DNA from 2 places in the Pseudoalteromonas sp. DY56-GL22 genome. Region 1 is predicted to be linked to the other one. Evidence: predicted binding sites of a transcription regulator. Region 1 holds the regulator's gene; the other holds the start of a gene.

Region 1 (4,183 bases):
ACCTAAACGCGCTAATAAGTTAGCTTGCTCGCGGCATACTTTGGCGTACTTAACCGCATTTTTAACTTTACGAGGGTCAGTACTAAATACCCCTTGTGTATCTGTCCAGATAGACACTTGCTTGGCAAAAGTATAACTCGCTAACAAAGTGGCACTGTAATCACTGCCATTACGGCCTAATGTCACCGTATTACCTTGGCAATCTGCAGCTATAAAACCCGTTACTACGTTGATATGTGTTCTGCTAATCGCATCACTGCATTGCTGTTGGTTTTTTTGATGTAAAAGCTGGCCACCATTTAGAGTAAATAGCTGTCTTGCATCAACATCTTGCGAATCGACACCTAACTGATTTAGATAAGCAGCCAATAACCGCGCCGACCACACTTCACCATGAGCAAGTAAAGGGGCTTCAAGTAACTGCTGCTGACTAATTAATTCATTTAATACAGCAAGTTCATCTTTTAACTGTGCCAACGCCTGTTGTTTATTCTGCCCTATAAGTAGCTGCTCAATAAGCGCACGTTGATTGTTATCAATAAGCAATAGAATATCGCTAACAGCTTGGCTATCTTGCTGCTGGTAACTTTGCCAAAGCTTTACCAGGGTATCGGTTGTTTTACCCGATGCCGACACAACGACGCAATCGCCCTGCTCAGTATTAGCAAGAACGATGTTCGCTACCGCATGATAACGATCTGCCGAGCTTAAGCTTGAGCCACCAAATTTATGAACAATATTTACCATTTTTCTACCACAATGCCGTATGTGCTGGCGTTAACTTAAATGACGCGTTTTGTTGTGTATCTTGCTGTGCTTGCTTAGCTTCAGCTTTTGTAACTTGCAGTCCTTGACCTGGCTTAACTAAATTGAAAACACGGTCTAAATCAGCAATGAGATCTTTTACGTCTTCAATGCCTACAGAAATACGGATCAAGGTATCGCCCACACCAGCTTCAAGACGCGCTTTAGGCTCCATGCCTGCGTGGGTCATTGTTGCAGGGTGACAAATCAAACTTTCTACCCCACCTAACGACTCAGCAAGGCTAAAGTCTTTAAGGCTTGTTAAAAACGCAGCAGCATCGTTGATGTCGCCTTTAATATCAAAGCTCACCATGCCACCAAAACCGCGTTGCTGTGCTTTAGCAAGCTCATGTTGTGGGTGAGAAGCAAGGCCAGGGTAATAAACTTGGCTCACATAAGGAGAGCTTTCTAAATACTCAGCAATGGCAAAGGCATTTTCTTGGTGCTGCTTTAGGCGTACATTTAAAGTACGTAAACCACGAAGCGTTAAGTAGCTGTCAAATGGTGCACCAGTAATACCGATATTATTCGCCCACCAAGCAAGCTCGTCGCCTAGCTCTTGCGTTGCAGCAATCACTGCACCGCCCACTACATCAGAGTGACCATTGATGTATTTAGTGGTTGAGTGCACAACAATATCAACACCAAACTCAATTGGGTTTTGTAATGCAGGTGATAAGAAGGTGTTATCAGCCGCAACCAAAGCACCACACTGCTTAGCAATACTAGTGATTGCTTTAATATCTGTTAAACGCAAGATTGGGTTACTTGGCGTTTCAATCCAAATCAACTTAGGTTTAATCGCTAAAATTTCTTGGAGATTTTCAGATTTAGTTAAATCCAAAACTTTTAGTTTTAACAGGCCACGCTTTTCAAGCGAGGTGAATAAACGATAACTACCGCCATAACAGTCATGTGGGATCACTAACGTGTCGTCACTGTTTAATAGCTGAGTGGCTAAATGCACAGCAGACATACCTGTTGCAGTGATAATACCTTTAGCACCACCTTCAAGTTCAGCTAAGGTTTCAGCTAAGATATCGCGATTTGGATTACCGCTGCGACCATAGTCATACTGGCGCTTAGTATCAAAATCAGCAAACGAATAGGTGGTTGATAAGTATAAAGGAGGCACAACCGCACCATGATGTTTATCGGCTTCTATGCCGTGACGAACAGCAATCGTCGCTTTATTTTTTTCGCTCATTTCATCACCTATTCTTTAATTGGATGTTTAGACGTCTAAAAGGTTAGATGATCAAATATGAGAAGTCAAAGCATTTATCGCTTACACATAGAAGTTTATACATTTACACCACTAGATGGCTAAATAACTAGTATTTGACTATCTTTTTTAAAGAGATAGAATTTCCGCATCTTGCGCTGTGAATAAGGCGTAAATCACTGACAACCGAGGCAACGAAACAACTTATGGCTAAATGGAACGGTGAATACATTCACCCATATGCAGAACACGGTAAAAAATCAGAACAAGTAAAAAAGATTACCGTATCAATCCCACTTAACGTATTAAAAGTATTAACTGACGAGCGTACACGCCGCCAGATCAATAACCTGCGTCATGCGACGAACAGTGAGTTATTGTGTGAAGCTTTCTTACATGCTTTTACAGGTCAACCATTACCAAATGATGACGACCTACGTAAAGACAACCCTGAAAAGGTACCTGAAGAAGTTAAAAGAATTATGCAAGAAATGGGATTAGATATCCCAGTGCTTGATTCAGAATAAGTATTTCGGCCATCGGATCACCGCCGATAATCGCAGATATAAAAAAACTCAGCCTAGGCTGAGTTTTTTATTGAGCGTTATACCTAAGGCTAATTAAGTTTAACGCATGTAATCTTCTGGCATATCGATTTGCGCCACACCCGACTCTACAGCCGCTTCAGCAACAGCACGTGCAATACGTGGTAATAAACGCGGATCCATAGGCTTAGGAATGATGTACTCGGCACCAAACTCAAGTGACTCAACGCCAGCCGCTTTTAATACTTCACTTGGTACAGGCTCTTTCGCGATGCCACGAATAGCATGAACTGCAGCAATTTTCATTTCATCATTAATTGCCGTTGCACGAACATCTAACGCGCCACGGAAAATGAATGGGAAACAAAGCACGTTATTTACTTGGTTAGGGAAATCTGAACGACCCGTTGCCATAATTAAATCGTTACGCGCGCTATGTGCAACTTCTGGAGCAATCTCAGGATCTGGGTTTGAACATGCAAACACAACTGGCTTGTCTGCCATCAGCTTAAGATCATCTGCAGTTAACAGATTGGGACCTGATACACCAACGAATACATCAGCATCAGCAATAACATCTTGTAATGTACGCTTATCGGTGTTGTTAGCAAATAATTGCTTATACTCGTTTAAGTCATCACGACGTGTATGGATCACACCTTTACGGTCAAGCATATAAATGTGTTCACGCAGTGCACCACACTTAATTAAAAGCTCCATACAAGCAACAGCAGCAGCACCAGCACCTAAGCATACGATGATAGCATCTTCGATATCTTTGCCTTGCACTTCAAGGGCGTTAAGCATACCAGCAGCTGTAACAATAGCGGTACCATGTTGGTCATCGTGGAAAACGGGAATATCACAGCGCTCGATAAGCGCTTTTTCGATTTCAAAACACTCAGGCGCTTTAATATCTTCTAGGTTGATACCACCAAACGTATCAGCGATGTTAGCAACCGTATTAATGAAATCTTCTGTTGTGCGGTGTTTAACTTCAATATCAATTGAGTCAAGGCCAGCAAAACGTTTGAATAGTAAGGCTTTACCTTCCATTACAGGTTTTGATGCAAGCGGACCTAAGTTACCTAAACCTAAAATTGCGGTACCGTTTGAAATAACTGCAACCATGTTGCCTTTGCCTGTGTATTTATAGGCGTTTGCTGGATCAGCAGCAATTTCACGGACTGGTTCAGCCACACCTGGGCTATAAGCTAAAGCGAGATCGTTAACCGTTTCGGCTGGCTTGGTTAGTTCAACACTAATTTTACCTGGAACGGGGTGAGCGTGGTAATGTAATGCTTGTTCACGAAAATCTGACATAACGCGATAGTATCCTGCAAAAAGTTAAAAAGTGAGAGAGCTTGCATCAGTACGATACCTGTAATGTATAAAAATTCCAAGTATTATCAGGTCTATCCTGTTATATGCTATATCGCTTAATTTTAAAGGATTTCCCAACAATTTCTGCGCATAGTTGCGATTAATCAGACATAAAAATTCATCTATTTATGACCTTTTAAGCACGTGTTGTTGTATTTTATACGCACGTACACTGCAATTAGCCGAAATTAGCCCAAAACAGCTATTTCAACGAAGTTCACAGCAT
Region 2 (4,183 bases), 390 kb from region 1:
TTGCTACCGCTTTGATATCTTCTGGCGTGATGCTATCAGCCGTGGCATAAAGTTGGTTAATCACTTCAGGGTCACGCTCAAAGTGCATGTAGCTTGCAAGTGTTGAAGCGATTGACTGCGATGAATCAAGACCATTAATAAAGCTATATTTTAGGTTTGATTTTAAATCCGCTAACTTTTGTGCATCTACTAACTCAGTACGTGCTTGTGCATAAGTACGGTTAATCGCATCACGGGCTTTAGCAAGGTCCGCTTCGTTCTCTACTTTTACAAAAACATGTAATAAACCTGGATCTTTAGTATCTGGGTTATAGGTAAACATTTGGCTGGCAATTTGTTTATCAACAACAAGTTCTTGATAAAGTGCCGAATTATTAGAGAAATAAAGCTGTGAGATCAAATCAAGAGCGGCACGGTCCTTTTGAGTAGGATCCCATGCCGTGCCTTTGTATGACACAAGCAACCAGTGGCCTGGTAAACCATCATTTTTCTCATGTACATATTTTGCTGTTTTTTGCTTTGGCTCAACAGGAATGTCTGCTTGGTAATCGCCTTTTTTCCAGTTACCCCAATGCTTTTTCACCATCGCCATGGTTTCTTGTGGATCAACATCACCAACAATGACTAAAGATACATATTCTGGTTTATAAAATTTAGCGAAAAACTCTTTACCGTACGCCATTTGATCAGGCATTGCTTCAATGTCTTCGAAAAAGCCCATTGTAGTGTGCTTATACGTATGCTTTTCGAATGCTTCGTTACGAACTGCAGAAAGTAACTTACGAATTGGGCTAGCATTATTCTTTAAATACTCACCTTTTACAGTCAGCGCTTCGGTGCGGAACTGCTCTTCGCTGTATGTCAGATTTTGGAAAATATCAGCTTCGATTTCAAGTACTTTATCTAAGTGCTCTTTTGAGAAGTTTAAGTGATAGTTCGTGTAATCGTTGGTCGTATACGCGCGATTATCAACACCCGAGTTCTTTAAAATATCTGAATACACATCTTGCGGGAATTTTTCAGAGCCTTTAAACATCATATGCTCAAAGAAGTGGGCAAAACCGGTTTTACCTGCTTCAACTTCATTACGTGAACCAACCGATACCGGAATTTGCAGTGACACAACATCTGGGTAATCCGTTTTAACGACCATCACGCGAAGGCCGTTTTCAAGCTCTTCTAATAGGTAATCTTGGCTAAATACACGGTTATCACCTTGGCTGACTCGCTGCTCAATTTCGACTTCTTTAACCATAGTTGACTGTGAGTTACTTGCGCAGCCACTCAGCGCCAGTGTTACAGCAACACTGGTTGCTAATAATCTAAATTTCATAATGTTCCCTTGTTAGTTATTTTTCTCATAATCATTGCTGCTTGATTATGCATCAAAGCGCCAGAAAATATGAGGGTCAGCGCAATAATTTATGTAAACAGGCGTGTCAATTTAACTAAACGCTCAGCTTTAAACTTGAGTAAAATTCATAGTCATTGAAAAACTTTCATGAAAAAAATCTATCTAGACGTCTAAATGGCTGCTATATTATTTGTCATAAACATTAGCACGAGCTGGAATGAGGATTATGGCTTTATCATTACAAGAGAAAATTGAAGACACCAACCAAGGCGTCTACCTGATCGGTACCACACCTCCAAAGTCAGGGACTGATAAAGCACAGCTTGAAACCATTGCCCAAAAGCTACTTGGTCGTTTACACGAAATTGAATACGATGGTGTGATTATTTACGACATTCAAGATGAAAGTAGCCGCATTGCAAAGCCTCGTCCTTTCCCATTTAAAGAAACAGTGGATCCACGTGAATACAGTCAATTACTGCGCAGCTTGTCACAACTAGATGTGATCACATACAAAAGCGTAGCGCAACGAGGTGAAGCTGAGTTTACCGAATGGCTAAACGAAACACGTAACGACTTCGAATTAAAAAACTTAGTGTTAGTGGGTAGTCCATCATCTCATGGCGATATCAAACTAAGCCTTCCTGATGCATATAAAACGCTTGTAAAGCAAAGCAGTGATGTGTTTTTAGGTGGCGTTACCATTGCCGAACGTCACGCTAGCAAACGCAATGAACATGAGCGCTTAGTTGAAAAAACAGCACAAGGTTGTAAGTTTTTCATCTCACAAGCCGTTTACAATGCCCAAGCGACGATTGATTTAATCACTAGCTACGCCCGTAGTTGTAAAACACAAGGCACAGCACCAAAACGCATTATTCTAACGTTTACCCCTTGTGGGGGTGAAAAAACCTTAGACTTTATGGAGTGGTTAGGAATTTCAGTACCAGAAGCAACTAAGTACCGCATGTTAGATTCTGCAAATACATTGAGTGAATCAGTGCGTATTTGCCGTGAGAATCTCGATTTAATTTTACAAAGCTGTGCGCATTTAGATGTACCGCTAGGTTTAAATATTGAGAGCTTAACTAACCGTAAAGAAGAAATTGATGCGTCAATTAACCTTTACCGTTTACTTAAAGCAACCATGGAATTAAACCTAGCTGAAAAGCAAATAGCTTAGCGGGTAAGTTTAGAGGCTTGCTTTTTCTCATACATATCTTCATCAGCCCGCTTTAATAGCTCAGCAAATGTTTCTTTAGGTTGAGCTACAATACCTGAGCCTATACTCAAATTAAGTTCAGGTATTGCCATATGTTTAAGGTTTTCTTTAAACGCTTCATTAAGTTTGTAGCTAATCGCTTCGATACAGTCGTTACTTTTCACTTGCAGAACCGCAATAAATTCATCTCCTCCTAAGCGGCCAATAATATCAGCCTCTCGTAGATATTGCTTCAATGTATCAGCCAGACATATCAGTGCTTTATCTCCTACTTCGTGACCATGCTTATCATTGAGTGGTTTAAAGTTATCTATATCGATAAACAAACAACAGATATTAAAGCCCAACCGGGCGGCAAGATTTAATTTATGTTGGCAAAGTAAATTGAGTGCGCGGCGATTATAAATATTTGTGAGGGGGTCTAGCATCGCAATTTCACGCATTTGGGTGAAATTATCAAGTAGAGCTAAATCATCTTCCACCATATCCCTAAGCTGTTCGATGAGTTCTAAAAGACTATGCTGATAATCAGTTTTCTTAAAATCCATTACACAAAAAGTACCAAACGGTTCCCCGCTCGGCCAAGTTATAGGCACACCTAAATAGGATTCAACGCCATCGACAGTAAGTGGACAATCATCCCATTGATTATCTAGACTAACTTGTGGAATGTATAAAGGAGCCATATCTTTTAATACCTTTTTGCAAAAGATATTGTCGTCAATGGCTAACTCGATTCCAGCATGGTAAGGGTTTTCTCGTTGTTCGCTAGAAACAATTATGCGGTATGCTTCATCTGTCTTATGAACAATAAAGCCTGCAGGCGCTGAGAATAACTCGGTCATTAAATCGACTGTTTTTTGCCATTTTTGCAAAGAAAACTGGTTGTCAGGCTGACAAAATGACCATTTATTAACTTCTAACATACTACACACTTATTTTAGTCAGTGGATAGTATAAATATACGTCACTTTTTACAGTGTCTCATACTTTTTTGACCCAAAATACGCTTTTTATCTCGCGAGCGACGAGCTTTATTAGTGTTTTTTCTTATATTTTTAGGCTCTTTCGTTAAATCAGGCTCATACCCCGGTAACCACTGAGGAGTAAGTCTGGTGCCCAGTAAAATGTCTATTTCATCTAATAACCATTGTTCATCAATGCTAACTAGCGACAACGCTAACCCTTTTTCGCCAGCACGACCTGTACGACCTATTCGATGCACATAATCTTCAGCCACATAAGGTAGCTCATAGTTAATGACATATTTTAAAGAGGCAATATCAAGGCCGCGAGCGGCCACATCAGTCGCGACTAATACCCGAGTTACACCAGATTTAAAGTTTTGTAATGCTTTATCTCGCGCCCCTTGGCTTTTATCACCATGAATTGATTCGGTTTTTAAGCCATCTTTACACATTTCTTTAGCAAGCACATCAGCAGTTTGTTTAGTTCGGGTAAATATCAGTACTTGCTGCCAATTTTTCATGCCAATCATATGTGACACCAGCTCACGTTTACGGTCTTCATCAACCGCATAAACTAGTTGCTCAACTTCAACCGCTGCCGAGTTGCGTTTATTCACTTCAACTAGTTTAGGATCATCT

The links. Region 1 encodes MetJ, which represses methionine synthesis genes. Its sites were predicted from a motif close to TAGACGTCTAGACGTCTA; they were not measured.
Region 2: NO991_RS08425 (methylenetetrahydrofolate reductase) is a predicted target of MetJ. The motif match lies at 1,518-1,535, and genes of this name have one in related genera.

Annotation. Positions count from the first base shown of each region.
Region 1 is NZ_JANHZR010000003.1:495,889-500,071, forward strand. Features, by position in the region: gene metL (bifunctional aspartate kinase/homoserine dehydrogenase II) at 1-747, opposite strand, end outside; gene metB (cystathionine gamma-synthase) at 752-2,011, opposite strand; gene metJ (met regulon transcriptional regulator MetJ) at 2,236-2,556, shown strand; gene NO991_RS10150 (malic enzyme-like NAD(P)-binding protein) at 2,656-3,897, opposite strand.
Region 2 is NZ_JANHZR010000003.1:105,947-110,129, forward strand. Features, by position in the region: gene NO991_RS08420 (pitrilysin family protein) at 1-1,333, opposite strand, end outside; gene NO991_RS08425 (methylenetetrahydrofolate reductase) at 1,581-2,537, shown strand; gene NO991_RS08430 (sensor domain-containing diguanylate cyclase) at 2,534-3,502, opposite strand; gene NO991_RS08435 (DEAD/DEAH box helicase) at 3,544-4,183, opposite strand, start outside.